3 linked regions of the Anaerobacillus sp. CMMVII genome follow. The protein of the gene in region 3 binds, or shares a complex with, the protein of the main gene of each other region. Links are inferred from orthologs where the notes say so. Each region holds a gene or a part of one and is shown on either strand. Other genes may lie near its edges. The genes, in order: H1D32_RS20850, rny and pfkA.

What was found.
Region 1: pfkA (region 3) and H1D32_RS20850 share a complex: the UniProt entries of both Bacillus subtilis proteins name them as parts of the possible RNA degradosome complex. The link is inferred for Anaerobacillus sp. CMMVII from one-to-one orthologs.
Region 2: pfkA (region 3) and rny share a complex: the UniProt entries of both Bacillus subtilis proteins name them as parts of the possible RNA degradosome complex. The link is inferred for Anaerobacillus sp. CMMVII from one-to-one orthologs.

What each region holds. Positions count from the first base shown.
Region 1 is NZ_JACEHK010000016.1:144,950-153,481, reverse strand. What follows is about bases 5,593-8,532. They hold H1D32_RS20850 (polyribonucleotide nucleotidyltransferase), read right to left. Parts: upstream 8,144-8,532; coding sequence 6,041-8,143; downstream 5,593-6,040. Other genes in these bases: rpsO (30S ribosomal protein S15), read right to left, coding at 8,382-8,532; H1D32_RS20855 (polysaccharide deacetylase family protein), read right to left, coding at 5,593-5,841. In the rest of the region: asd (aspartate-semialdehyde dehydrogenase), read right to left, coding at 60-1,103; H1D32_RS20875 (dipicolinate synthase subunit B), read right to left, coding at 1,460-2,053; dpaA (dipicolinic acid synthetase subunit A), read right to left, coding at 2,050-2,952; H1D32_RS20865 (YlmC/YmxH family sporulation protein), read right to left, coding at 3,214-3,453; more of H1D32_RS20855, read right to left, coding at 4,855-5,592. UniProt on the Bacillus subtilis protein: Involved in mRNA degradation. Catalyzes the phosphorolysis of single-stranded polyribonucleotides processively in the 3'- to 5'-direction. Necessary for competence development in Bacillus subtilis.
Region 2 is NZ_JACEHK010000016.1:170,043-180,973, reverse strand. Bases 4,153-7,015 are described here. They hold rny (ribonuclease Y), read right to left. Parts: upstream 6,437-7,015; coding sequence 4,868-6,436; downstream 4,153-4,867. Other genes in these bases: recA (recombinase RecA), read right to left, coding at 6,934-7,015; H1D32_RS20980 (TIGR00282 family metallophosphoesterase), read right to left, coding at 4,153-4,759. Outside these bases: H1D32_RS20995 (2-oxoacid:ferredoxin oxidoreductase subunit beta), read right to left, coding at 49-915; H1D32_RS20990 (2-oxoacid:acceptor oxidoreductase subunit alpha), read right to left, coding at 916-2,652; H1D32_RS20985 (stage V sporulation protein S), read right to left, coding at 3,519-3,779; more of H1D32_RS20980, read right to left, coding at 3,965-4,152; more of recA, read right to left, coding at 7,016-7,983; H1D32_RS20965 (DEAD/DEAH box helicase), read right to left, coding at 8,252-9,841; H1D32_RS20960 (competence/damage-inducible protein A), read right to left, coding at 9,828-10,931. UniProt on the Bacillus subtilis protein: Endoribonuclease that initiates mRNA decay. Initiates the decay of all SAM-dependent riboswitches, such as yitJ riboswitch. Involved in processing of the gapA operon mRNA, it cleaves between cggR and gapA.
Region 3 is NZ_JACEHK010000002.1:473,126-484,062, forward strand. The notes cover bases 4,517-7,385. They hold pfkA (6-phosphofructokinase), read left to right. Parts: upstream 4,517-5,405; coding sequence 5,406-6,365; downstream 6,366-7,385. Other genes in these bases: pyk (pyruvate kinase), read left to right, coding at 6,486-7,385. In the rest of the region: H1D32_RS06425 (DNA polymerase III subunit alpha), read left to right, coding at 1-956; ystJ (NADP-dependent malic enzyme), read left to right, coding at 1,062-2,294; H1D32_RS06435 (FadR/GntR family transcriptional regulator), read left to right, coding at 2,584-3,249; accD (acetyl-CoA carboxylase, carboxyltransferase subunit beta), read left to right, coding at 3,356-4,210; more of pyk, read left to right, coding at 7,386-8,240; H1D32_RS06460 (FxsA family protein), read left to right, coding at 8,627-9,019; sporulation integral membrane protein YtvI, read right to left, coding at 9,049-10,161; H1D32_RS06470 (DUF441 domain-containing protein), read left to right, coding at 10,380-10,886. UniProt on the Bacillus subtilis protein: Catalyzes the phosphorylation of D-fructose 6-phosphate to fructose 1,6-bisphosphate by ATP, the first committing step of glycolysis.

The sequences.
Region 1 (8,532 bases), on a different replicon or contig from region 3:
GCGTTTATCTTTTTACTTCTGGGCTACCTACGCACTTTTCATGTCAGCCTTTCATCCTATTATTTTAATAATCCCAACTTCACTAAGCTTTCTGAGATTTGTACTGAATTCCAGGCTGCGCCTTTTAATAAATTATCAGAAACAACCCACATATGGAAACCAGTATTATTATCTAAATCTTGACGTATTCTACCTACAAATACATCATTTTTATTTACCGAATTAACAGCCATTGGATAAAGTTGCTGACTAATATCGTCTTCTAAGATAATACCTGGTGCCTCAGATAACATTGTTTTCATTTCTGTTACAGTTAAGCCAACTGACTCTGTCTCAAAGTAAACAGACTCCGAGTGGCCTGTTTCAACTGGGATACGGACGCAAGTTGCTGCGACTTGCAACTCTGGTAAATGCATAATCTTCTTTGTTTCGTTAATCATCTTCATTTCTTCAAATGTATAGCCATTTTCTTGAAATTTATCTATTTGTGGAATTGCATTAAAGGCAATTTGATAGTGTTTTTCATCTGAACCACAAGGTAAGATTTCAGGTGTAAATTCCTCGCCAGCTAGTATCGCAGCTGTTTGATCCTTCATTTCTTTAATCGCATTTGCACCTGCTCCACTTACTGCTTGATAAGTAGAAACTATTACTTTTTTAAGTCCATATTTTTTACGAATTGGCTCTAATGCCACTACCATTTGAATTGTTGAACAGTTAGGGTTAGCAATAATTCCATTATGTTTGTGTAAATCCTCTTCATTTACTTCCGGTACAACTAACGGTATATTAGAGTCCATTCTAAATGCACTTGTATTATCAACAACAATAGCCCCTCTTTTTACAGCTTCTGGTGCTAATGCTTTTGATACAGAACCGCCAGCACTAAATAAAGCCAACTGAACTCCTTCAAAGCTCCCAGGAGTAGCTTCTTGAATAACTACTTCTTCACCTTTAAAAGTTACTGTTTTTCCTGCAGAACGTTTAGATGATAGTAATGTAAGCTTCGAAATTGGGAAATTACGTTCCTCTAATGTTTTAAGCATTTGTTTTCCAACTGCACCTGTTGCACCAACTACCGCTACATGAAATCCTGTTTCCATTGCCATTGTGAAAATTCCCTCCTTATATTTAAAAATTTAGACATTTCTTCTGCCTAAATTTTCTTATACTATCATCTAATAAAGTAATAGATAGTATATAGATTGTTACCATTTCTCGTATAGAGTTGGCTAGTTTTATTTAATTATTAAAGCCCTTCGACGCATAGCGCCCACATCCTGTGGGCCACGTCAAAGTCTCTAAGACTCGTAAATTACGAGTAATAATTTTCATAAAACATTCAATGACCTGCTAACAATCGTAAGTTTTTATTTATGAAATATCCATACATATGGATAATATCTTATCACAATCTAAGGCAATTGAAAACGGCTTGTGTTTCTCGTAGCGAGAAAGATTAATCTTTATATCGTTCAACTAGAACAGGCTGAAACTGCTTACCTTCAATCGCCGCCTCGACAGTGTCTTGTAGCGCACTCATTCTCGCCACAAGTGAGTTTGGCTTTTTGAATGGATCGTCTTGCCCATAAGGGATGAAGTAAATGTTTTTTGTTGCCATTAACTTCATAATATTCATCCCGTTCAAGCCTAAAGCATCGTTCGTACTAATACCCAAAACTACTGGGTTTAAGTTTCGCAATGTCGCTTTAGCAGCCATTAATACAGGCGAATCAGTCAATGCATTGGCAAATTTACTAGCTGAGTTACCTGTAAGTGGGGCAATCACCATACAATCTAATGGAGTCTTTGGTCCAAATGGTTCAGCCTTCACAATTGAATCGACAATTTCCTCACTTGTGATTTCCTTTATTTGTCGTAACCAATCATCACTTTCACCGAATTTGGTATCTGTTGATTTGACCGTATGAGTGACAAATGGAGTAACTTTTGCGCCTGCATCAACCAATCTTTTCATTTCAGGCAAAACAGCACTATACGTACAGTGGGAACCTGTTAAGCCAAATCCAATATGTTTACCTTTTAATTTCATGATTGTTCCTCCTCAATGTTGTTTTGTTCTTCTAGCAGCAATTTGGAAAGAACATTTGCGATAATTTGCCCTGCTGTTTTCGGGGCAACAATCCCAGGTAATCCGGGAGCAAGCATTGCTTTTATTCCCCTTTTTTCTGCATAACGAAAATCTGTACCACCTGGTTTTGAAGCCAAGTCAATAATTAGGCAACGAGTAGGCATTTTTGCCAATACCGTAGCAGTTAGTACTCTAGCTGGAATCGTATTAATACAAACATCAGTATTTGAAACTTCGTTCGCTAGCTGATCCAACTCAATCGGTTGAAATCCCATTTCATAAACTCGGGCTAGTAGGTGATTTTCACGTGCCGCTACTTTTACATTGGCACCAAGGGCATGAAAAGCTCTCGCCACTGACATCCCCACTCTACCAAAACCTAAAATTACGATATTAGAACGATGAATGGTTATATCTGTGTTTTGTATGACCATCATTAGCGTTCCTTCCATAGTTGGAATAGAATTATAGATCGCTACATCATCTCGTTCAAATAATTCAACCAGCTTTCGCTTGGCAGCTTGCACGATCGTTTTTAGATATTCATTACTAATTCCTGAAAATACTGTACAATGCTTTGGAGTTGCTTTTAGGTGGTTTTCGTTTAAGATAATTTTTTCATTAGAAAAAATGGTTTCAATTTCGCCTTCTGAACTTGTTCCACTGACCGGTAACACAATTGCTTCTATCGTACTAAAATCAACCTGACTAAGCTGAACTTTAGTAGCCCCAACAAACCCTTCGTCTAGTTGGTCAAAGCCGATTAATGATATTTTTGCATCAAGCTCTATAAGTTTGCGGATTACTTCAAGTTGTCTTGCATCTCCACCAATAACTGCAACATGTTTCCCTGTTAACATTGTTCCTCCCCTTTCTCACTGTTGTTTCGTTGTAAAACGTTACACAGGGGAATACTCCTTATTAATTTCAAAATCATATTATGTATAAATGAACTAATCGGTGACAATTGCCTCTTTTAATAAATCGCTCTTTTACTAAAAGCCACAAAGTTTACAGGGCCTTTTACAAAAGAAAAAGTCATGCATCATGCATGACTTTTACTGTCCCTCAAGGTTCAATTTCAAACACCTAGACGTAACGTATTCAGTTAAAGTACAGCGTTATTCCTTATCAACATCGATAATAATCATATCTGCACCGATTTTAATGATTTGACGCCAATAAACAGTTACTTCTTTTTCTTTCTTTCCTAAACCAAACCATTTCATCGAGGGTATAATAAACGATTCGATTTTCCCTGTCTCTTCATCAATAACAAGGTCTGTCTGACCTAACATACCTAGCCGTTCGCCTTTATCATAATCGATGATTTCTTTGCCGCTAATTTCACTTAATCTCACGTACGTCCCCCCTTAATTCATAGCTTAGATTAATTTGAACTATTCACACCGCGGAGCTAGTTTGAGGATATAGCTCTAACTACTTCATTTTTATGTGGACAATAAAAAAAAATACCAACAAGAGTCGGTATTTTTTGAGAATTTTATTTCATGCTACTAAGAAGTTGTCCTTGTGGACTAATTAAGGCGATTGAAAACGGATGACTAAACAGTTCTGAACTTAATTTATTAACATTAGAAATCGAAACGCTATTGATCTCCTCAATCATTTCATCTAAAGAACGATGACGTTTTAAAAGCAGTTCATTTTTTCCATTTCGACTCATTCGACTGTTCGTACTTTCCAAACTTAACATTAAGTTACCTTTTAATTGCTCTTTCCCTTTTGTTAACTCTTTTTCAGTAATTCCCTGCTTAGAAATACTATTAAGTGTTGCCATAATCGTTTCGTATAGTTCATCAAGTTGATGAGGGGCCGTTCCACTATACACAGTTAACATCCCATTATCGTGATACGAAGAGTGATAGGAAAAGACGGAATAAGCAAGCCCTTTCTTTTCCCTAACATCTTGGAATAAGCGACTGCTCATACTTCCACCTAAAATATTATTGAGAAGAACAAGACTATATATATCTTCGTGGCCAATAGCAAGGCCATTAAAACCTAAACACAGATGTGCTTGCTCTGTTTCTTTTTTACGAACCATTTTTTCAGCTAAAAATGTAGGAGCAATATATTCACGCTTTGTTTCACTCTTTTTAACATCTTTAAAGATTGCCTCTATTTGTTTGACAAATTCTTCATCAACATTACCAGCTACGGATATTACTACATTTTCGGCAGTATACTGATCATTCATATAATCTCTTAACGTTTTCTCAGAGAATGAATTCAACGTTTCTTGAGTTCCTAAAATTGGATATCCTAAAGAATGAGATCCGTAGCTTGCTTGAGCTAACAAATCATGAACAATATCATCAGGAGCATCTTCATACATTTTAATTTCTTCAGAAACAACATTTTTTTCTTTTTCTAACTCTTTTGATTCGAATAGGGAGTGAAAAAACATATCTGATAAGACGTCAAGAGCGATCTCGGCATGATCATCCAAAACCTTAGCATAGTAACATGTGTACTCTTTAGATGTAAACGCATTTACCTGACCACCGATTCCATCAAAGGCTTCTGCAATTTCTTGTGCAGAACGCTTTTTTGTACCTTTAAAAAACATATGCTCTAAAAATGTGAGACCCCGTTTACTTCTGCAGTCTCAAAGCGAGAGCCTGTTCCGATCCAAATTCCGATAGAAACAGATCTTACCGTAGGGATTTTCTCTAACACGATTCTAAGACCGTTGGGAGTTTCGAACTTTTGTATCAATCTAATTTCCTCCTAATTGTTCAATATGACTCTAGAGTTTCACTTGGAACACTCGTTCTCTCCTCGCTAAGAAGATTCGTAACAGTGTTAATTTGATACCCCTTAGCCTTTAAGCCAGTTATAAGCTGTTCTAATCCTCCAACGCTACTTGCTGTTGGATGCATTAAAATCATCGCCCCTGGCTCTACCTTTTGTAGAACACGACCAGCCATAGCTGTAGGCTCCGGATTTCGCCAATCTACTGTATCAACCGTCCAGAGGATTGTATACATATCCATACTTCTCGCAATATCAACAACATCCTGTCGATAGCTTCCACTAGGTGGCGCAAACCATGTAGGTGTGACATCTAAAGTAGCTTTAATGACTTCATTTGTTTTTCTAATTTCTTCAGTAATACTCGAATTAGATAGTTTTTTCATATCAGGATGAGAATAAGCATGATTACCAATTTCATGTCCTTCATCAATAATCATTTTCGCCAAGGTTGGATTTTTCTTTGTCCAAGATCCATCAAGAAAAAAGGTTGATTTTACGTTATGTGCTTTCATTATTTTTAGCATCGACGGCAAATATTCATTTCCCCACGCGACATTTACAAGAAATGTAACCATTTGTTTTTCAGGGTTACCACGATAAATCGGTGAAGGTGGAAGGTCATGTAAATGAACTTCCGGCGGCACTTGTTTATATACTACCTTATTTTCTAAAATTTTCCCATCTTTACGCACTTTCTCATAGGATGCTTCGATATCAACCTCAAGACCATTAAGGCCAGGTACCGCTTTCCATACTCTATCCACTACTGCATTGATCGGCGGTTTGTTATGCTCTTTTGCATATTGTTTAAGTTCTATAAAAAGAGGATCATCGAAGGTAGTAACAGCAATACTCTCCCTTTTAATATCCTCTAAATAATTAGTAGTATATGGATTTTGAATTGTACCGATAGATAAAACAATTATAATAAAAAAAGTGCATACATGTAAAATAAACTTCTTCAACATTAACTGTCCCCCCTTGTACTAAAAATTATGCACAAGTTGGACGAGGTAGAACAAATTCAGTGTAGAGTTATGAGTTTTGAGTTTTGAGATTTAGTTATGTAAGGTAGGCTTCGACGCAAGCACTTGAAAAAACTCAACACTCAACCCTCTTCACTCAAAAACTAGAAAAAAAGAGACTGGTTAGCCCCAGCCTCTCCTTTTAATTTTCTTGCTTTTGTTCTTTTAGAACCGCTTTATGGGATAAATTCACTCGACCTTGGTTATCAACCTCAGTAACTTTAACTAAGATTTCGTCTCCAATTGCCACAACATCTTCAACTTTATTCACACGCTCTTCAGCTAATTGCGAGATATGAACAAGGCCATCTTTGCCTTTAAAGATCTCTACAAATGCACCAAATTTTTCGATACGCTTAACTGTACCAAGGTAAGTTTGACCAACCTCAACTTCTCGAACAATGTCTTCAATAATCTGTTTCGCTCTTGCATTCATTTCTTGGTTAGTTGATGCGATAAAGACCGTACCATCTTGTTCGATATCAATTTTAACACCAGTTTCTTCGATAATCTTATTAATAACTTTACCACTCGGGCCAATAACATCACGAATTTTATCTGGGTTAATTGATAGCATTAAGATTTTCGGTGCGTATTCAGAAAGTTCAGTTTTAGGCTCACTAATAGCTGAAAGCATATTATCTAGGATATGCAATCGACCTTGTCTAGCTTGCTCTAACGCTTCTTCTAAGATAGCGCGATTAATACCAGAAATTTTAATGTCCATTTGTAAAGCAGTTATCCCGTCTTTCGTACCTGCGACTTTAAAGTCCATGTCACCAAGGTGGTCTTCCATACCTTGAATATCAGTTAGTACTGTATAGTCTTCGCCTTCAGCAATAAGACCCATTGCTATACCAGCAACTGGTGCTTTAATTGGCACACCTGCAGCCATCATTGCAAGCGTACTAGCACAAATACTCGCTTGAGATGTAGAACCGTTTGATTCTAACACTTCTGATACTAATCGAATCGTGTATGGAAACGTTTTTTCGGATGGAATAATTGGCTCTAATGCACGCTCACCAAGTGCTCCATGACCAATTTCTCTTCGGCCTGGTCCACGAATCGGACCTGTTTCACCTACACTGAATAATGGGAAATTATAATGGTGCATGAATCGTTTTGATTCTTCAATTCCTAATCCATCAAGAATCTGAACATCACCTAATGCCCCAAGAGTACAAATACTTAATGCTTGTGTTTGTCCTCTCGTAAACAAACCAGAACCATGTGTTCTAGGTAAAATATCAACTTTTGAAGTAAGCGGACGAATTTCATCCTTAGCTCGTCCATCTGGACGTACTTTTTCTTTTGTAATTAAACGTCTTACTTCTTCTTTAACGATTATATGAAGAACTTCTTTTACTTCACCTAAATCAAGATCTTCAGTTTCTTCGAAATGCGCAACTGCTTTTTCCATGACAGCATCAATAGCAGCTTGCCTTGCGTGTTTCTCTGTAACTTGAACCGCTTGTCTTAACTCAAGGTCTGCAAATTCACGAACTGAAGCCTCTAGTTCTGCATCTACTTTATGAAGAATTATTTCTGTTTTTTCTATCGTTCCAAGTTTTGCGATAATTTCTTCTTGGAAAGCAACCAGGCGTTTAATTTCTTCATGACCAAACATAATAGCTTCTAACATAACTTCTTCAGATACTTCTTCACTACCTGCCTCAACCATGTTAATTCCATCTTTTGTACCTGCAACAACCAAATGAATATCACTTTTTTCTAATTGTTCTGTTGTCGGATTAATGATGAAATCTCCATCAATTCGACCTACGGTTACACCAGCTATCGGGCCATCAAATGGAATATCAGAAATAGATAATGCTAGCGATGATCCAACCATCGCGGCCATTTCTGGAGAACAATTTTGATCAATACTCATTACGATGCTAATAACTTGTACTTCGTTACGAAACCCTTCAGGGAAAAGGGGACGAATTGGTCTGTCGATTAATCTACTCGTTAAGATTGCATTTTCGCTCGGTCGGCCTTCCCGCTTAATAAAGCCACCAGGGATTTTCCCAGCTGCATATAAACGTTCTTCATAGTTTACAGTAAGAGGAAAGAAATTTAACGGCTTAGGAGATTTAGAAGCTGTTACTGTTGCAAGAACAGCGGTTTCTCCATATCTTACCATAACAGCGCCATTTGCTTGCTTCGCAAATTCACCGATTTCAAACGTTAACTCACGACCAGCCCAATCAATTGAAAACTTTTGTGTTTCATGTTTCATTATTAGGAGTACTCCTCTCGTCTACTTAAAATTTTGGCAACAACTTGCCAATTCATGCGTAGGTTTGTTTTACTATTCTTCATCTTAAAGTATAAGATGATTCATTAACTTCTATTATTTCCTTAAATATGTAAATTCAAAAGCATTTTATTCATGAATAAATACTGAATAATTATAAATATTTTCCAATAAAGAAATCTAACAAAAAAGCGGGAAGAATCCCGCTTTCATGTTCTCATTATCTACGTAAGCCAAGCTTATCAACTAGGTTACGATAACGTGTAACGTCTTTATTACGTAAGTAAGTAAGTAAGTTACGACGTTGTCCAACCATTTTCAAAAGACCACGACGTGAGTGATGATCCTTCTTGTGTGTACGTAAATGACCG
Region 2 (10,931 bases), on a different replicon or contig from region 3:
ACTCAACACTCTAAACTAAAAAGGCTGACTTGCGTCAGCCTTTTCTTCTTACATAAATTCAGTTAACAATCCGTCAAACGTTTCTTTTTCAAGAGTAAGATCTTGATCTACTAATGGAGTTTCTTTAAAACCATGAACCAATTGCTCATATGAAGGTCTCTCTTTATTTTGATAGATTAATCCAGTCACTAAGCCATTATGTTCCATTAATGTATTAACTGCCTGAGCGCGATTTGTTGGGTCATACCCTTCAATCGAGTCGAGCTTTACAATATTCTCTTTAAACCACTCATACGTATTTACCTTATTAAATGTGACACAAGGGCTAAATACGTTAATGAAAGAGAACCCTTTATGATTGATCCCTTGCTCGATGATTGACGTTAGTTCCTTCAGGTCACTTGAAAAGCTTTGAGCAACAAACCCAGCACCTGCAGAAATAGCTAACTCCATGATGCCGATCGCAGACTCAATTGATCCAGTAGGTGTACTCTTTGTTTTAAAACCTAGTTCACTTCTTGGTGATGTTTGACCTTTTGTTAGTCCGTATATTTGGTTGTCCATAACAATATAGGTAACATCAATGTTTCTTCTAATCGCATGGACCGTGTGACCCATTCCAATTGCAAAACCGTCACCATCTCCACCAGAAGCGATAACTGTTAATTCACGATTTGCCATTTTTACCCCTTGAGCGATTGGTAATGAACGACCGTGAATACCATGGAAACCATATGAATTGATATAACCTGAAATACGACCTGAACATCCAATTCCAGATACTACTGCAAGGTTTTCCGGCTCTAATCCTACATTTGCAGCTGCTCTTTGGATAGCTGCTTGAACTGAGAAGTCACCACATCCTGGACACCAGTTAGGCTTGATATTATTTCGGAAGTCTTTAAATGTAGACATTTATAACAACTCCTTGCATTGATTATAAATTTCTGATGGTAAGAATGGATTTCCGTCATACTTCAGAATATTTTCTAATTGACAATTGATATTCATTTTAATAATTTGAGCAAGTTGTCCAGTCGCATTATTTTCAACTACGACAACTTTTTTAGCTTTATCCATTAATGGCTTAAGCTCATCAACTGGGAACGGATGCACTAAACGCACTTGAGCATGGTTCACTTTGAAACCATCATTTTCTAATCTTGGTAAAGCTTCCTCGATTGTGCCTCGAGTAGAGTTGAAACCGATTACTAGTAAATCCGCCTCTTCATGCGGTGCATTCGTGAAGATTGGATTTTGGAAATGCTCATGTAATGTGTTTAGCTTCGTTAAGCGTTTATTCATTTGGTTAATTCGGTTTGTTGGGTCTTCCGATGGTTTCCCTTGTTCGTTGTGCTCTACACCTGTTACATGGTGAATTCCATTTTTCATACCAGGTACAACACGTGGGGAAATTCCATCTTCCGTCACTTCATATCGTTTAAAATAATCGCCGCCTAAGTCAGGAAGCTCAGCATTTAGATCTAGTTTTCCTCTACGAATTTGTAAGCGATTGTGATCTAGTGGCTCAACCGTTTGTTTCCCTAATGATAAAGCTAAATCAGTAAGGATAATAACCGGACATTGGTATTCTTCAGCAATGTTAAACGCTTCAGCACTATCATAGAATGCTTCTTCTACTGTACTCGGTGCGATAACTACCTTAGGAATTTCACCATGTGTTCCATAGATCATAGCCATTAAATCCGATTGCTCTTGCTTTGTTGGAAGTCCTGTACTTGGACCACCACGTTGAGTATTGACAATTACTAGTGGAATTTCAGTTATTCCTGCTAAACCAATGGCTTCCATCATCAACGAAAGTCCTGGTCCTGCTGAAGCAGTTAATGTACGAACACCTGCATAATTTCCGCCGATTGCCATTGTACAAGCAGCAATTTCATCCTCAGTTTGGATAACAGCGCCACCAAATTCCGGTAATTTTTTCGTTAAGTATTCCATTATCTCAGAAGCTGGTGTAATTGGATATGCTGGCATAAACCTTGCTCCACCTGCAAGAGCACCTAGAGCAATCGCATGGTTTCCAATCATAAACATCCGCTTTTTACCATCTGCTTTTTCAAGCTCGAATGACTGAATTTCTCCAGTAGCAGCTTCTACTAAGTACTCTGCACCACGTTTAATGGCTTCCATATTTTTTTCAACAACTGAACTACCTTTTCGTGAAAAGATCTCTTCAACTACTTCACGGTAAGACTCAGGAGCTAGGCCTAAAACAGCACTCGAAGCACCAACTGCCACCATGTTTTTCATTAATGTAGTACCTAATTCACTAGCGATATCCGTAAATGGAACCGCATACATAGTTCCTTTTGAACCTTCTGGAAGCTTTGGATTGAATTTAGAGTCAGCGATTACCACGCCACCCTCTCTTAATTCATGAATGTTTACATCGATCGTTTCTTGATCAAATGCAACTAGTATATCTAAATCATCAGAAATTGAGTTAATTGCTTTCGAACTTACACGAATCTTGTTGTTTGTGTGACCGCCTTTAATACGAGAAGAAAAGTGACGGTATCCATAAAGATAATAGCCTAAACGATTTAATGCTATTGCAAATATTTCTCCGGTACTTTCAATACCTTCCCCTTGTTGTCCTCCAACTTTCCAGGAAAGTTGATTGATCATGCTCTCCACCCCTTTTGGTAAATGACAATGTCTATATGTCACGATTTACATTGTATCTCTAAATGGAAATGTGACAAATTTGTTAATAGTTCGAACGATTACAATGATAGACTTAAAACACAGAAAAATCAAGCAGTATTTACTTAAAATTCGAATAAATTATTGTACTTTATACCTCAATTAAAAAGTTTAAAAGACCTCTTTAATTGTGAAACCGTATCCCCATTCCATACTCTAAAAGAGAGTAAACGTTAGGCAATTTATTGCACACAAGATATGTAAAAACAACTGATAAAAAGGGTTTAAAAAAGTATGTTTGTGATGCAATAAACTTTTAGTAATATAAAGCTCTTTTCGTAAAAAATATTCTTAGGAAAAAATACTAATACGATAAAAACAGTCTAAATTCGACAGACTCATTTTGCTCTTTTCGTTAGTGTTTCACAGACCATTCTAAAATGAATAAGCCTTTGTTAGATTCATAGCATCACTCGCTTTTCATTGTTAAGTCAATTCCTTTTGGTTTAAGCAAAAGCTTTTATAAACAAAATATAGTAAATATTTTGTCATATATTAAGATTTCACCATGGTTGAAGAAAATCCTGCATGAAAAAATAGTTTTTTTCTGCGTTTATCGACTGTTTTCACCTAAATTGTGGTTTCAATTAGGCGTTTAGAGCCGAAACAGCTCTCTGTGTGCCCAAAAAATTCGCATGACAAAAAGGGGCTGTCCCATAAGTGTAACTCAGCACTCGTCTAGCTAAACTGTAGCGGCATACGCTTGCATACAATCTACAGATAGAGTTGTGCTAACTTACATTTTCAAGGACAGCCTCTCGTGTTTCATTAATCGTTAGCGAAAATTCTTACCTAGGCTCAATAATTAACTTGATTGCTGTTCGTTCTTCCCCATCAATTTTTATGTCGGTAAATGCTGGAATACAAATTAAATCAATTCCACTTGGAGCTACAAACCCTCTTGCAATTGCAACAGCTTTAATTGATTGGTTTAGCGCTCCGGCACCAATTGCTTGAATTTCTGCAGCTCCTCGTTCACGAATTACACCTGCTAGGGCACCAGCTACTGAATTAGGGTTAGATTTTGCTGAAACTTTTAATACTTCCATTTCTTTAAACCTCCTCAAATGTGAAACTTGTGTTTTTCATTAGTGGAATGCTAAGCGCTGCTCTTCAGTTTCCCTGAAAATATGCCTTGTTCAGTATATATTCAAAAATAATCCTGATATTCCACATTCGAAGAAGTTTTATAAGAAAAGCGTTTGCTTCAAGTAGGTGACCTCACTAGCAAAAGTTACTCAAAAAATGGATGATCTTCATTGATGATAATTGGCGAAATCGATTTTGCAGCTCCGGTATTAGGGTCTATCTCTATGAGCACACCATTTAATTGCTCTCGCCCTTTTGCGACCTCAAACCTTACTGGTAAAGCTGTTAAGAACTTATTCAAAACAGCCCCTCGTTCCATGCCGAGAATGCCATCATAAGGCCCTGTCATGCCTACGTCAGTCATATAGGCTGTCTTGTTCGGTAAAATACGATGATCAGCTGTTTGAACGTGTGTATGAGTACCAACGACCGCAGAGACCCTACCGTCTAAATACCAGCCCATGGCTTGTTTCTCGCTTGTCGCTTCCGCATGAAAGTCGACAAAAATAATCGGCGTTCTTTTTTTGACAATCGCAATTAATTCATCTACTTTTTTAAAGGGACAATCTAAAGGAGGTAAAAATGTTCTACCTTGAATACTGATAATGCCCACTTCGATTTGGTTTACTTTCACAATTGTATAGCCTTTCCCAGGAACTCCCTCTGGAAAATTAGCTGGACGCACTAGATTTGGGCAATAATCAATTACTTCGATTAGTTCTCGTTGATCCCATGTATGATTACCCAGGGTTACAGCTTGTGCACCTAGTTCAAGCATTTGCTTATAGATCTTCTCGGTAATTCCTTTTCCGGACGCTGAATTTTCGCCATTTACAACCGTAATGATTGGTTTATATTTATTTTTTAATTTCGGCAAGTATGTTGCGAGCATATCACGTCCCAAAGAACCCACAACATCACCAATAAATAATAATTTCATGCTTACACCTCTTATGTACTTTTGTTTTGAATTTTAACACATAGCAGTTTTAAAACAAACTCGAATGGCTGGTTTTGAGCCAAAAAAATAAAGTGGCGATTGGCCACTTTATTTTGCATACTCGACAGCTCTGGTTTCACGAATAACTGTAACTTTAATGTGGCCAGGGTAGTCAAGCTCTTCTTCAATTTTCTTGGTAATATCTCTTGCTAAACGGTACGCCTCACTATCATCGACCATTTCAGGCTTAACCATAATTCTAACTTCACGACCTGCTTGGATGGCATATGTTTTTTCAACACCATCAAACGACTCGGAAATTTCCTCAAGCTTTTCTAAGCGACGAATGTACGTTTCAAGTGTTTCACGTCTAGCTCCCGGTCTGGCGGCTGAAAGTGCATCAGCAGCTGCAACAAGGCTTGCAATAATAGACGTTGCTTCTGTATCACCATGATGTGAAGCAATACTATTAATAACAACTGGATGTTCCTTATATTTGACAGCTAATTCGACACCAATTTCCACGTGACTTCCTTCGACCTCATGGTCAATAGCTTTACCGATATCATGGAGAAGTCCTGCCCTTTTTGCCAGTTGAACATCTTCTCCTAATTCAGCAGCCATTATTCCAGCTAGTTGAGCCACTTCGATAGAATGCTTAAGAACATTTTGTCCATAGCTCGTTCTAAACTTCAGTCGTCCTAAAATCTTAATTAGATCTGGATGTAAACCGTGAATTCCAATTTCAAACGTTGTTTGTTCACCATAATCTCTAATCATTTCATCAACTTCGCGTCTAGACTTATCAACCATTTCTTCAATTCGAGCTGGGTGAATTCGTCCATCTTGAACCAACTTCTCAAGAGCAGTACGGGCAATTTCCCTTCTTATTGGATCAAAACCAGAAAGAATTACTGCTTCAGGAGTATCATCAATTATAAGATCAATACCAGTTAACGTTTCAAGGGCACGAATGTTGCGTCCTTCTCGTCCGATAATTCTTCCCTTCATTTCATCGTTAGGAAGAGTTACAACAGATACAGTAGTCTCAGCAACATGATCGGCTGAACAACGTTGAATCGCAAGTGACACGATTTCTTTCGCTTTCTTGTCCGCTTCTTCTTTTGCCCGTGTAACTAATTCTTTTACCATTAAGGCAGTTTCGTGAGTTAACTCATCTTTCACGTCTTTCATAATGATTTCTCTAGCTTCTTCTCTAGTAAATCCTGAAATACGTTCAAGCTCAGCTTGCTGCTTTTGTAAGAGTTCCTCCACTTTGCTATCCATCTCTTCAATATGTCGTTGTTTTTTGGTGAGAGCTTCCTCTCGCTTTTCTAAGGATTCCTCTTTTTTATCTAAGGTTTCACTTTTTCGATCAAGGATCTCTTCTTTTTGAACCAAACGATTCTCTTGTTTTTGAATCTCATTTCTTCGCTCACGAACATCACGCTCAGCATCTTGACGCAACCTATGAATTTCATCTTTTCCTTCAAGGACAGCTTCTTTCTTCAGTCGCTCTGCTTCACGTTTACTTTCTTCAATAATTTGATTTGCTGCATGTTCCGCACTAGAAATTTTCGCTTCTGCTATCGATTTTCGAACAAGATATCCAACAACTGCACTAATTGCTGCAGAGACAAGCAAAATGAAGATGAACACGTAAATGTTAATTTCCATACTTTCACCTCCCCTTGCTATCTAATTGTTGGGTTTTCATCATACATCATTTTCATTCGTATTAGGTGTGCACATCCAGCACAGGTTACCTTTTTTATTAAAATAAAAAAAATAGCCAATAGTAAAATGCGGGTATTCTTCACAATTGTATAATTGCTTACTGTTATTGTCAAGCTTTGTCAATAAACAGAAGTTCTAAACATAATTTTACGAATAATATTTATCTGAGTGAATTTGATAATTATCTTAATCAAATTCATATAGAACTTAATAGAGAACATAATGTGGGTGAAGCCTTACGAAAAATGCCAATTAAATAGAAAAATCTACTTTCCTAGCACAGTTGTTTTTTGGCTACTCGTTTGCCTACTATCTCAGAAACTAATCACAACCACTTAGAGCCTAAAAAAATGACTTAACCAATATTCCCTCGAAATAATTTCTGCTAAACGAAGGGCAATTTAGTTAAGTCATTTATTAATTACTATTAAATTAGTTTACTTTAAATCTAACGGAAGATCTGCGAACTCATCTTCTGATGGTGGATCAACTTTAATTTCACCATTTAATCCGTAATGTTCACGAATTTTCAGCTCAATTGCATCTTTAATATCTGGATTTTCTTTTAGAAATTGTTTAGAATTTTCTCGACCTTGTCCTAAACGTTCCTCATTATATGAGTACCATGCACCACTTTTGATAACGATATCTAATTCAGATCCAATATCTAAAATTGAACCTTCTCGAGAAATTCCTTCTCCGTACATGATATCTACTTCTGCTTGCTTAAATGGAGGAGCAACCTTGTTCTTTACTACTTTAATTTTTGTTTTGTTACCAACCATGTCATTTCCTTGCTTTAACACTTCTGCTCTACGAACTTCTAAACGAACTGATGAATAGAATTTAAGTGCTCGTCCACCAGGTGTTACTTCAGGGTTACCAAACATTACCCCAACCTTTTCACGGATTTGGTTGATGAATATCGCAATAATTTTTGATTTATTAATCGCACCAGACAGCTTTCTTAATGCCTGTGACATTAAACGAGCTTGAAGCCCAACGTGACTGTCGCCCATTTCACCCTCAATCTCAGCCTTCGGTACAAGAGCAGCTACAGAATCGATGACAAGAATGTCTACTGCACCACTACGAACTAATGCTTCAGCAATTTCTAACGCTTGCTCCCCAGTATCCGGTTGTGATAAAAGTAATTCATCGATATTTACGCCTAGTTTTTGAGCATAAACAGGATCAAGAGCGTGCTCTGCATCGATAAATGCCGCTTGTCCACCTTGACGTTGCACTTCAGCAATTGCGTGTAAGGCAACTGTTGTTTTACCTGAAGATTCCGGACCGTATATTTCAATAATTCTTCCTTTTGGATAGCCACCTACTCCTAGGGCAATATCTAATGCTAGTGAACCACTAGAAGTTGTTGAAACTCTTTGTCCAGCTTGTTCCCCTAACTTCATAATTGAACCTTTTCCAAACTGTTTTTCAATTTGGCGTAACGCCATGTCTAATGCCGCCTTACGATCTCCCATTGTTTCATCTCTCCTTAAATATATATCTTGAATAATTTTTAATTTGTCTCAATTAAAACCGATATCAATATCATAACTTGTTTTTTGAGATTTGCCAATAGTTTTCCCGAACATTTATTCGTCTTTTTTTGGAAGTTATTCACTGAAAAAAAAAGAATAAGAGACTAACACCCTCTATGATCGTAAATTGTATGTAAAGCACAATCAATGTGTTATACAAACCAGTTACTTTTCTGAAGTAGTTAGTCTCATCTTGATTTAATTTTTCTTAAAATTTCTTTTCTCTTTTAGGTCTTGGTTTGGCTGGCTCAAGGTTTACACGAGCACCGTTTAGCCTAGAGTAACGTAGAGCCTCATAGACAAATGGTGCACTATCCTCTGGAACCTCAATAAAGGTAAAGTTTTCAAAAATATCAATTCGACCCATAGACTTTGAAGGAATCCCAACTAGCTCTGAGACCTCATCAATCACAATTTTTGGTGTTAATTGTACATTCCTACCGACATTGATGAAAAAGCGAACCATACCACTCGCAGCACCTGTATCACCAAAGTCATAGCTATCATCTTCCCCAGTAAATTCGCGATGGAAGGCTACCTTCATTAGCGCTGCAACTACTTTTTCAGATGGATATTCACCTAACATTTCGTTAACTAGTGGCTCAAAGAATGTAAGTTCCTCATCAGCTTCAATAATAGAAATTAACTGCTGTTTCCAAGATGCTTGTTGTTTTTCTACAACATCTTCAATCGATGGTATTTCTTCCGAAGGAATTGACATCTTGATTTCCGATTCAATTGAACGGAGGTGCTTCATTTCTCTTGGTGTTACTAAAGTTAACGCTAAACCTTTTCTACCTGCTCGACCCGTACGACCAATACGGTGCACATAACTCTCAGGGTCCTGTGGTATGTCATAGTTGATTACATGGGTTACATTATCAACATCAATTCCACGTGCTGCAACATCGGTAGCAATTAAGAATTCAATCGTCGAATCTCTGAATTTTTTCATGACACTATCTCGTTGCATTTGTGTTAAATCACCATGAAGGCCATCTGCCATGTAGCCTCGAGCTTGAAGAGCTTCCGTTAATTCAGCCACACCTTTTTTGGTTCGACAAAACAAAATTCCTAAATCAATTTCTTCACTATCAATGATTCTACATAGAGAATCTAATTTATTTCTTTCTAATACTTTATAATATACTTGATCGATAGACGGAGCTGTAACCTCGCCTTTATTAATAGAGATGACTTTTGGCTGCTTCATGTACCTTTTGGAAAGTTTCATAATCTCCTGTGGCATTGTCGCAGAAAAAAGCATCGTTTGACGGTCCTCATTTACTTCTTTAAGAATGGATTCAATATCCTCAACAAATCCCATATCTAACATTTCATCTGCTTCATCTAAGACAACGGTATGAACTCTATCTAATTTCAAGGTCTTACGACGAAGATGATCTAAAACACGCCCTGGCGTACCAATCACAACATGAACACCTTGCTTTAGGGCACGAATTTGATGACCAATCGATTGTCCACCGTAAATTGGTAACGTTCGTGTCCGTTTAAACTTCGATAATTTTTGTAACTCTCCTGCTACCTGGATTGCTAACTCTCTAGTCGGGGTTAATATAATCGATTGTACATACGGCGCACTAGAAACCTTATCTAACAAAGGAATTCCGAATGCAGCAGTTTTGCCTGTTCCGGTTTGCGCTTGTCCAATGACGTCACCACCTTCAAGAATAACAGGAATTACTTTTTCTTGAATTGGAGATGGTGCTTCAAAGCCCATTTCTTTTATCGCTTTTTTAATATCATTTGATATTTGAAAATCATCAAAATACATTATTTTTGCCACCTTTTTGAAATTGTTTCAACAAACAATACAAGCCATATTTCACTGACCTGCTCTGAATTTGTTCACGAGTTCCTGCTAGGCTGATTGGGTACACTTTAGTCTCTTTACCTACCTCTGAAACTCCTATAAAAACCGTCCCTATTTCTTTACCTTCGATTGGCATTGGTCCAGCTACTCCTGTAAAACTTATTCCTACATCAGTACTGAGCAAATCTCTTACGTTATCAGCAAGAGACTTAGCACACTCCCCGCTAACCGCACCAAATTGTTCAAGCACTTCATTTGGAACCTGAAGAAGCGTTTGTTTTAGTTCATTACTATAACAAACCACTCCACCTTTAAAGATTTCTGAAATTCCTGGCAGTGTAGTCAATTCACTTGAAAAGAGTCCACCGGTTATACTCTCAGCAGCTGCTATTGTGAGGTTTTGCTTCTTATAGAGAAGGGCAACTTCTTTTGTCAGAGTCGTTTCATCATAGCCATAAAAAAACGCGCCAACTCTTGACATAATCTTCGTTTCTAGTTCCTCAATCAATTTCATGCCTTCTGTTTTACTTTCATGTTTAACCGTTAATCGAATCGTCACTTCTCCATCTTTAGCTAAGGGGGCAATCGTAGGATTTGTTTGTGCCTCAATCAAATCAAGGAGTTCAGTTTCTAATTGCGATTCACCAATACCGTAAAAATTCAGTACTCTTGAGATGATTTGTTCTGATTTATCAAGCTGCGAAAAGAGAAACGGCAGGCCATAAGTTGTAAACATTGGTTGCATTTCTTTCGGCGGCCCTGGTAGAAGTAAATACTTAACCTCACCTTCCTGAAAAGCCATCCCTGGAGCCATCCCATGATCATTCGGAAGGACCATTGAGCCTTCAATCACAAGCGCTTGTTTTCGATTATTTTCAGTCATCACGCGATTTCGGCGTTTAAAATAAGCCTCAATATTTTCGAGTGCCTTATTGTCAATGACTAACGAACGCCCAACTGAATCTGCAATCGTTTCTTTCGTAAGATCATCTTTAGTTGGCCCTAATCCTCCAGTAAAAATAATTAAATTAGAGCGTTTTTGCGCATGTCCAAT
Region 3 (10,937 bases):
AGTTTGGTCTTACTGCGATAAAAAATGTAGGGATAAGAGCGATAGAGGAAATTGTGATGGAAAGAAATCTGGGAGGCTTGTACGAAGATATTTTTGATTTTTGTGCGAGATTATCTTCAAGGTTTATTAATAGAAGGACCTTAGAATCATTAGTGGCTGCTGGATGTTTCGACGAGTTTGGTCAACACCGTGCTAGCCTTTTAGCAAGCTTAGACGATGCGATTGAATATGGCGAGCAAGTTAAAAAGCAGGGGGCAGATGGTCAAACGCCATTGTTTATAGAGAATATTAAAAAGCCAGAAATCGTTCAGGTACCTCCATTTAAAGGCACAGAAAAGCTTCATTTTGAAAAAGAAGTTCTCGGTTTTTATTTGTCTAGTCATCCAATTGAGTCGTATCATGATATTGTAAATTCACATCAACGTCATTCGATTGCTGAGGCATTAATAATGATTGAAAAGAATGTCCTTAGGGTTGCGGGACTTATTGAGGGCATTAGAATCATTAAGACGAAAAAAGGTGAGCAAATGGCCTTCCTGAAGGTGAGTGATGAAAGTGGAGAACTTGAGGTGACTGTTTTTCCAAGACAATTTCGAGAGTTTTTTTCTATTTTAAAAACTGGGAATTTAGTTTTTCTAGAAGGGAAATTAGAAGTTGGAACAGATCGAACTCAATTAATTGTTTCAAAGGCACTGGATGTAAAAGACCTTCAGAAGAGGGTAGTTGATAACATCGTTTATTTGAAAATAGATCAAGAGCGCTCGACTCAAACACACCTTGTAAAATTAAAAGAAACGTTAAAAAAATACCCTGGTAAAGTAAAGGTCATCCTTTATTACGAAAATAAAAAACAGTCGGTAGAATTATCGGATGATTTTACCATTTCTGCATCTGATCAATGTATAGATGAACTTTCTCAAATGTTAGGAAAAGCAAATGTTGTGAGAAAGGGATAAGGGGTATGTACAGAAGAAGATCATCTGTTATAATATAAAAGGGGAGAAGTGGTCAGACCACTTTTATACCTGGTTCTAAATGACTATTAGGGGAGAGTGAAGTTTGTGGCAACATTAAGAGAAGAAGCACTACATATGCATCGAGTAAATAAAGGGAAATTAGAGACGGTTTCTAAGATACCAGTTCGTAATGCAAAGGACTTAAGTTTGGCCTATTCACCGGGAGTAGCAGAGCCATGTAAGGAAATCCATAATGATGTAAGCAATGTTTATGAGTATACAATGAAAGGCAACATGGTAGCCGTGGTTTCAGATGGTACTGCAGTATTAGGCCTGGGAAATATTGGTCCAGAGGCAGCTCTACCTGTAATGGAAGGGAAAGCTCTTCTTTTTAAATCATTTGCAGGTGTAGATGCTTTTCCAATTTGTTTAGCGACAACAGATGTTGAGAAAATTATTGAAACAGTAAAGCTACTTGAGCCAACTTTTGGTGGTGTAAACCTTGAAGATATAGCAGCTCCTAACTGCTTTGTCATTGAAGAGCGTTTGAAAAAAGAATGTAACATTCCAATTTTTCATGATGATCAACACGGTACAGCTATCGTTACAGCTGCTGGATTATTAAATGCTTTAAAACTAACAGGGAAGTCTATCTCTGAAGTAAAAGTAGTTGCGAATGGTGCTGGTGCAGCTGGTATCGCATGTGTGAAATTAATGCAACGTATGGGTGTAAAAGATGTAATTCTATGTGATACAAAAGGTGCGATTTACGAAGGCCGTGCGGTTGGCATGAACCCAGTAAAAGATGAAATTGCAAAAGTAACAAATCGTGAGAGACTTCAAGGTTCTTTAGAGGATGTTATTAAAGGAACAGATGTTTTTGTAGGGGTTTCTGTAGAAGGAGCTTTAACAAAGGAAATGGTTCAAAGTATGAACCCAGACCCAATTATATTCCCGATGGCTAATCCAGTTCCAGAAATTATGCCCGAAGACGCTAAAGCGGCTGGTGCAAGTGTTATTGGAACAGGACGTTCTGATTTTCCAAACCAAATTAATAATGTTCTTGCATTCCCTGGAATCTTCCGTGGTGCATTAGATGTTCATGCTACAAATATTAACGAGGAAATGAAAATTGCTGCTGTTAAAGCAATTGCAAGTTTAGTATCAGATGAAGAACTTCATGCTGATTATGTAGTTCCAGCACCATTTGATCCTCGTGTTGCTCCAGCAGTTGCCAAAGCAGTTGCGATTGCAGCGATGGAGACAGGTGTGGCAAGAAGGAAAGTGAACCCGGATGAAGTAGAAGCTAAAACGAAAAAACTTGCAACTATTGAGTAGTATAGTTGAGAGTGTACAGGGTATAGTTTATAGTTGCATCTATGTTTTGCCATCGAAGCTCTACAAACAAAGACTCTACATTTTAAACTTTAAACTCTAAACTAAAAAAGAGTTCGGAGCGGAGAGTTCCTAAACGACGGTTTGCATGTAAATTTTGAAACTCTAATCTCTGAACTCTAATTCAATTTAACGAAAGTCGTCTGCATTTTCTCTATGCATGTACGTATTGCTATTCTTGAAAGCAAAACTTTTTGGGAATTGCCAAACTATAAAAAGGTGGTGATAACTAATGTCATCACAACAAGATAAGGTTTATATCGAAATTATTCGAGAATTAAACCACATTATTCAAGAAGATCAATTGATAGCTGGGGACAAGCTTCCATCTGAAAGAGAGTTGAGTGAACGATTAAATGTCGGTCGTTCTTCTGTGCGCGAGGCACTTAGATCACTAGAGCTCCTAGACTTAATTGAAACACGTCGTGGCGAAGGAACGTTTATTAAAAGCATTGGTGGTCATCGTCTAGTAGAAGTACTAGCGAGTTTTTTTTTACGAGAGAAAAAAGCAAGAAGTGATTTAGCTGAAACGAGAAAAATTGTTGAAGTAGAAGGATTACGGCTAGCTTGTGAAAGAATAGATGATAGTCAATTAGAAATCTTAGAAAAACTAATTGTTCAGTCTAAAAACAGCTGGCAAAATGGAAAATTTCCGGTGGAAGAAGACTATCTATTTCATAAAACAATTGTAGAAGCTTGTCATAATAGATTACTGCTTAACATATGGATTTCACTTGTGGAGTATAGTAAGGTCGCTTTGCGGGAATCCTTGTCTAGGGAAGGACGACCGGAGCAATCCATCATGGAGCATGAAAAAATTCTAACTGCATTAAAAAATAGAGACGTAGATCAGGGTATTCTTGCATTAAAAAATCATCTCGAAAACAGTCGTTTCTAGAGAGAATTTAGGGTTATTCGTTGGATTGTTTGCCTTGAAACTATTGATTTTTATATGGTATGATTATGAAAATTTTAATGATCTTGTCCACAAGAGAGGTGTAACTGTGTTAAGGGACTTATTTTCTAAGAAAAAGAAATACGCTACAATTCCTTCAGACCAAGTAAAAATGGATATTCCAGAAGGACTAATGACAAAATGTCCAAAGTGTAAGACGATTATGTACACCAAGGAATTGAAAAAAAATCTCTATGTATGTGATTCTTGTGGCTATCACCATCGTATGACAGCTTATGATAGGATTGCTAGCTTAGTTGACGAAGGTACTTTCATTGAGTTTGACCAACATATGATATCTAAAGATCCATTAGCTTTTCCTACTTATACAGAGAAGACTAATGCTGACCGAAATAAAACGGGTCTAAACGAAGCTATCGTAACAGGTCAAGGTAAAATGTCAGAAATGAATATTGTCATTGCCGTTATGGATGCAAGATTCCGTATGGGCAGTATGGGTTCAGTCGTTGGCGAAAAAATAACTAGAGCTATTGAAAAAGCAATAGAACTAAAAGCACCTTTTATTCTTTTCTCTGCGTCAGGTGGAGCTAGAATGCAAGAAGGTGTACTAAGCCTTATGCAAATGGCTAAGACAAGTGCAGCTTTGAAAAAGCTTGATAACCAGGGTGGGCTTTTCATCTCAATTATGACTCATCCTACAACAGGAGGAGTCTCTGCTAGCTTCGCTTCGCTAGGAGATTATAATTTCGCTGAACCAGGAGCATTGATTGGGTTTGCAGGACGAAGGATTATTGAACAAACCATTCGTCAAGAATTACCTGATGACTTTCAAACAGCTGAGTTTCTATTAAAACATGGGCAGCTAGATCGAGTTGTGTCGCGATTGGAAATGAAGCAAATGTTAACAACGATAATCGACATTCATAGTGATGTATTAACATAAAAGGAGGTGTAGACACATGGCTAATGAACTACCTTTTGAAAGACCAATTACTGAATTAAAGTTAAAAATTGAAGAATTAAAAAAGTTTACTGTAGATAAGGGAATTGATTTGTCGAGCGAAATAATCAAGCTTGAAGAACGCTTAGAACAATTAGAAAACGACATTTATGGAAACATGAAGCCTTGGGATCGTGTACAAATCGCTCGTCATAGTGAAAGGCCCACGACTTTGGATTACTTATCTTATATGTTTACAGATTTTATTGAGCTACACGGAGACCGATTATATGGTGACGATGAAGCGATTGTAGCAGGTGTTGCAAAATTTCATGGGAAACCTGTAACTGTAATCGGACATCAACGTGGGAAAGACACAAAGGAAAATTTACGTCGAAACTTTGGAATGCCGCATCCAGAAGGGTACCGAAAGGCCCTAAGGTTAATGAAACAAGCAATAAGTTTAAACGACCGATTATTTGTTTCATTGATACAAAAGGGGCGTATCCTGGAATTGCCGCTGAGGAGCGAGGCCAAAGTGAGGCGATAGCAAGAAATTTATTAGAAATGGCAGGACTAACCGTTCCAATCATTTGTATCGTGATCGGAGAAGGTGGTAGTGGTGGAGCTTTGGCGTTAGGTGTAGGAAACCACGTTCATATGCTAGAAAAACTCTACATACTCTGTGATTTCTCCAGAAGGGGCAGCCGCTCTCCTATGGAAAGACGCCGGTCTTGCTCAAAGAGCTGCAGAAACGATGAGAATTACTGCTCCTGACTTAAAGGATCTTAATGTTATTGATGAAATCATCCCTGAAGTTAGAGGTGGCGCTCATCGAAATGTTAAAGTACAAGCAAGTGCCATCGAAAAAGTAATAGCAAATTCATTGGCCGAATTAGCTAACTTTTCTGAAAATGAGCTAGTAGAGCATCGTTACGAAAAATTTAACAAAATAGGTGAGTATGGCATTGTAAACGATGTCATTAGCGTGAAATAAGGGTTGGGCTTTCTCTAAGATTAGAGAAGGCTTTTTTTTGTCCTCTGAAGTCTATTGTCAATTAGAATTAGAAGTGTTATTTTTATACTCGTACAGAAAATACTATTGAAAAACTATTTGCTTTTTCAATGAATGGTTTAAGTGATTTTAGTACATAAACTAATACTAGGATTTTTTTAAATTGTAGAGAGGTGAATATGTATGAAACGTATTGGAGTATTGACAAGTGGTGGGGACTCTCCAGGAATGAATGCAGCTATTCGCGCAGTTGTTCGAAAAGCGATTTTTCATGAGTTAGAAGTTTATGGAGTTTATTATGGATATGCAGGTCTTATATCTGGTCATATTGAAAAGCTCGAAATTGGGTCTGTAGGCGATATCATTCATCGTGGTGGTACAATGCTTTACACAGCTCGATGTGAGGAGTTTAAGACGCTTGAGGGGCAAAAGAAGGCTATTGAGCAGTTAAATAAATTCGGGATCGAAGCCTTAGTCGTGATAGGTGGAGACGGGTCCTTCCAAGGGGCAAAGAAATTAACTGAACATGGTTTTCCATGTATTGGAGTACCAGGAACAATCGATAATGATATCCCAGGAACTGATTTTACAATCGGATTTGATACAGCATTAAATACAGTTATTGAGGCAATTGATAAAATCCGTGACACAGCAACCTCACATGAACGTACATATGTAATTGAAGTAATGGGTCGTAATGCAGGCGATCTTGCACTTTGGTCTGGTCTTGCAGATGGTGCGGAGACTATCCTTATACCTGAAGAGGAATATGAGATGAGTGATGTTATTGCACGACTAAAGCGTGGACATGCTCGTGGCAAAAAACACAGTATTATCGTAGTAGCAGAAGGTGTAGGCAGCGGAATTGAAATTGGTAAATTAATTCAAGAACAAACAAACTTAGAAACTAGAGTAACTGTATTAGGCCATATTCAACGTGGTGGTTCACCAACTGGTTTTGATCGTGTATTAGCGAGTAGATTAGGTGCAAAGGCAGTAGAGTTACTAATAGCTGGTGAGGCTGGCAAGACAGTAGGAATTGAGAATAACGTTCTTGTATCCTACGGTATTGACGAGGCTCTAGCTAAGGAACATAAGATTGATCAAGCTATGTACCAATTATCTAAGGAATTATCGATCTAATTAGGATTTTACAATTTAATTATGACATACTTTATAGTCGTAAGCAACCATAAAGTGTATAACACTTTTCCAAAAAAAGAACTTTATGATGTTATTTAGGAAAGTAGGAGGTTTTTCATAATGAGAAAAACAAAAATAGTATGTACAATTGGTCCGGCAAGTGAGAGTTTAGAAAAGTTAACACAACTAATAAATGCAGGTATGAATGTGGCGCGTTTAAACTTTTCCCATGGTGATTACGAAGAGCATGGAGCTAGAATTAAGTCCATCCGTGAAGCAGCAGCAGCTACAGGAAAACACGTAGCGATTTTACTTGATACAAAAGGTCCTGAAATTCGTACAAATAATTTTGAAAATGGAGTTGCAGAGTTAGTAGCAGGAAATGAAGTTATTATTTCTATGGAAGAAGTTATGGGTACTGCTGAGAAATTTTCAATTTCGTACGAAGGTCTTGTTAATGATGTTAGTGTTGGTTCAAAAATTCTATTAGACGACGGGTTAATTGAACTTGAAGTCATTGAGGTTGGAACTACTGAATTAAAAACAAAGATTTTAAATAGTGGGACGATCAAAAATAAAAAAGGTGTTAATGTACCGAATGTAAGCGTAAATTTACCTGGTATTACTGAAAAGGATGCCAATGATATTCGCTTTGGGATCGAACAAAAAGTTGACTTTATTGCGGCATCATTTGTACGTCGTGCAACAGACGTATTGGAAATTCGTGAGCTTTTGGAAACGAATGGAGCAAGTGGTATTCACATCATTCCTAAAATTGAAAATCAAGAAGGTGTGGACAACATTGACGAAATCTTAGAGGTTTCGGATGGATTAATGGTTGCACGTGGTGACCTTGGTGTAGAAATACCAGCAGAAGAAGTGCCATTAGTGCAAAAGAACTTAATCAAAAAATGTAACTCACTAGGAAAACCAGTAATTACAGCAACACAAATGTTAGACTCTATGCAAAGAAACCCTCGTCCGACTCGCGCTGAAGCAAGTGATGTTGCGAACGCCATTTTTGATGGTACAGATGCAATCATGCTATCTGGAGAAACTGCTGCTGGTACGTACCCTGTCGAGTCTGTGCAAACTATGAATAAAATTGCCGTTCGAGCAGAATCTGCGTTAAAATATGAAGAAGTGTTAAAAAGAAAAGGACGAGAAAGTCAAAGAACAATCACGGATGCAATCAGTCAATCGGTTGCTCATACTGCTCTTAACTTAGACGCTGCAGCCGTGGTTACAGCTACTGAGAGTGGTCATACAGCAAGAATGATCTCAAAATATCGTCCAAAATCACCGATCGTCGCTGTAACACATTCAGAAGAAGTTTGCCGTAAGTTAGCATTAGCTTGGGGTGTTTATCCGCAGTTGGGTACAAAGGCTACCTCAACTGATGAGATGCTTGAAATTGCCGTTCAAGAAGCAGTAAAAACTGATTTTATTGATCATGGAGACTTAATTGTGATTTCAGCTGGTGTGCCAGTTGGTGAAACAGGTACAACGAACCTAATGAAAGTTCATGTAGTTGGCGAAGTTGTTGCTAAAGGACAAGGCATCGGGCGCAAGACAGCGACTGGTACAGTTGTTGTTGCAAAAACGGCTAGTGATGCTATCGCTAAAATGAAGGACGGAGCTATTCTTGTAACTGTTGCTACAGACAAAGACATGATGGAAGCCTTTGAAAAAGCAGGAGCGGTAATTACCGAAGAAGGTGGTTTAACGAGCCATGCAGCTGTTGTTGGTTTAACCCTTGGTATTCCTGTCATTGTTGGAGTAAACCATGCTACAGACCAATTTGAAGACGGTGATGAGATTACCGTAGACAGTACTAGAGGCAATATCTACAAAGGTCATGCCAGTATTTTATAAGTGATGTAACTAGGAGCGCTGAGATTAAATATCTTAGCGTTTTTTTGATATAAGAAATATAACCGCTTTTTAGTATTTGTTGCTATTAGCTTTTAGGTAGTACCCAAGCGAATGCTTGGTTCTTCACGCTTTGCGTGAAGCTTTTGAGAATAAATAAGCCATTGGGACAAATAAATTTGTCCCAAAAAGCTTATTTATTCTAAAAAGACGACCTAAGAAGCAACAAAGTTTACGAAAACAGCATTCAATAAATAGCATAATAGCCCTGACTAGCATATAATATATAGACAAGTTATATCTTAGCATGTTATTTATTTAATAGAGTTCTTTCAATGATCTATTCGACATTCTTACAACATTAGTTTTATTTGAAGAGGAGTACTGTTATGTTAAGAATTTTTATTTTACTATTAATCGTCGTTCCAGCCCTAGAAATAGGTGTTCTCGTTCTTTCGGGTAATACAATCGGTATACCATGGACAATTCTATTAGTGATTTTTACAGGTGTATTAGGAGCCTGGTTAGCAAAAAAGGAAGGGTTACAAACAATTCGGTTAGCACAGCTCCAATTACAGCAAGGGCAAATTCCTAGTGGAATTATCTTAGATGGATTATGTATTTTAGTAGGAGGAGTGGTTCTCCTCACCCCAGGGTTTATAACAGACTTAATTGGCTTTTTTCTATTAATACCGAGCACGAGAACAATTGCAAAAGGATTTTTCCAAAAAGTATTTGATAGAATGTTAAAAAATGGATCAATTATTATTAACCGAAGATAGAATGTAAAAAGGTTGAGGGACATTGTCTCTCAACCTTTTTTTAATATATAATTACGCAAATCTCGAAAAACGTGTGCATTATGCAATGTTTGGATAAAGACCAGGAGAACCGGTCCAATGATTAACCCTAAAAAACCAAAAAGCTTGTACCCAATAAATAACGAAACTAAAGTAGCTAAAGGATCAACGCCGATACTAGAGGAGAGAATTTTGGGCTCCATGATCTGCCGTTGGATAACAACCACCCCATAAAGAACAGATAATCCAATGGTCAATGGTAATTGTCCTGAAAAAAAACTATAAAAAATCCAAGGGAGAAATATTAATCCTGTTCCTAAATAGGGGAGCAGGTCAACGACCGCAATAATAAGAGCAATTGTTATAGGGTATTCAACTTTTAAAACGAGTAAGCCAATCAACACGATACAACAAGTAATGGAGATCAAAGTTAGTTGGGCAAACAGAAATCCAAAGAACGCTTTCTTTAAACTAATCATCACATCTTTTGTTCTATCAACGATAACATCCGGAATCCATTTTCTAAAAATAAAAACAAGTTTATACCAATCTTTACTAATGAAAAACGTTGCCAATAAAGAAAAAATGATTACAGATGCTAAATTAGGTAATCCTAACAGAAAGTCAGAAATACCAGTTAATAAGGATTGAATAGTTAAACTAGCGGTAGATGTAATCTGTACAGTAATTGTTTCAATATATGCTAGGATTGTTGCTTGATGATCACTCTCTAAGGAATAGAATAAAGTAGAAATCTGTTCATAAATAGGAATGATTCTACTAGTGAACATATCCTGAAAACTATAGATCAGTGTTTGAAAATGGAATGGGACAGATTGTGATAAGTAATTTGTTCCCATGATAATTTCTGATAGCAAAAAAGTTATTGAAGCAATGGTAGTTGCAAGTAAGCAAACAAGGACGATTGTAACAGAGAGCCATCTAGTTATCCTTGCTTTTTCTTGAAGAAAATTAACAAGAGGATTTAAGAAAAAGGCCAAAATAAGTCCGAATATAAAAGGATATGCTATCTTAAATGCAAAAAATATAGTTAAGAAAATACCGACTATGATTACTAGAACGAAAATGAGTTTCAGTAGAATTTGAAAGTAGTTTGAATTCAACAGGTTTCTACCCCCTTTCTATAAATTTCTATTACCGTATATATATGGCTTGTATACATAATTTAGAATGTAGAATTTGGGCTTTAAAAAGCGATTATTTTTTAAGAAGAAACTAGTTAAAAGCGATAAAATATAATATTTGAAAAACTTTATTCGGAATTTGGACACAAAATAGTCTTGAATCTTGGCGAAAGATTTATTTCTATGTTAAGATAAAAATGGTTAGGCCTACCAAGGAAGGATGCATACTTTTGATTTCACAAGCAACAACTTTTATGCTAATTCTATTAGTCATTGGTATTATTGCAAAAAATCAATCATTAATGATTGCTGTTGTTTTTTTATTACTTGTAAAATTGATTGGTTTTGGTGACAAAGCTTTCCCTCTCATACAGCAAAAGGGGATACAAGCGGGTGTTACAATAATTACTATTGCGGTACTTGTACCGATTATTACTGGTCAAATAGGTTTTAAGGAACTCTTTGATTCAATGAAATCTATGTATGCTTGGATTGCATTAGGTGCAGGAATATTTGTTGCTGTTATAGCTGCAAGTGGGATTGAATTATTGCAAACAGATCCCCATATAACCGCAGCCCTAGTACTCGGAACGATTTTAGCAGTTGCACTTTTTAACGGTGTTGCAGTTGGTCCGTTAATAGGGGCGGGGATTGCCTATTTGGCAATGAGGGTTGTAAACTTTTTTAGTTCGATTGGTCCTTAGGACTAGTCTTCGTGAAAGTTTTCACAAGAATTAAAATAGTCGGAATTTATT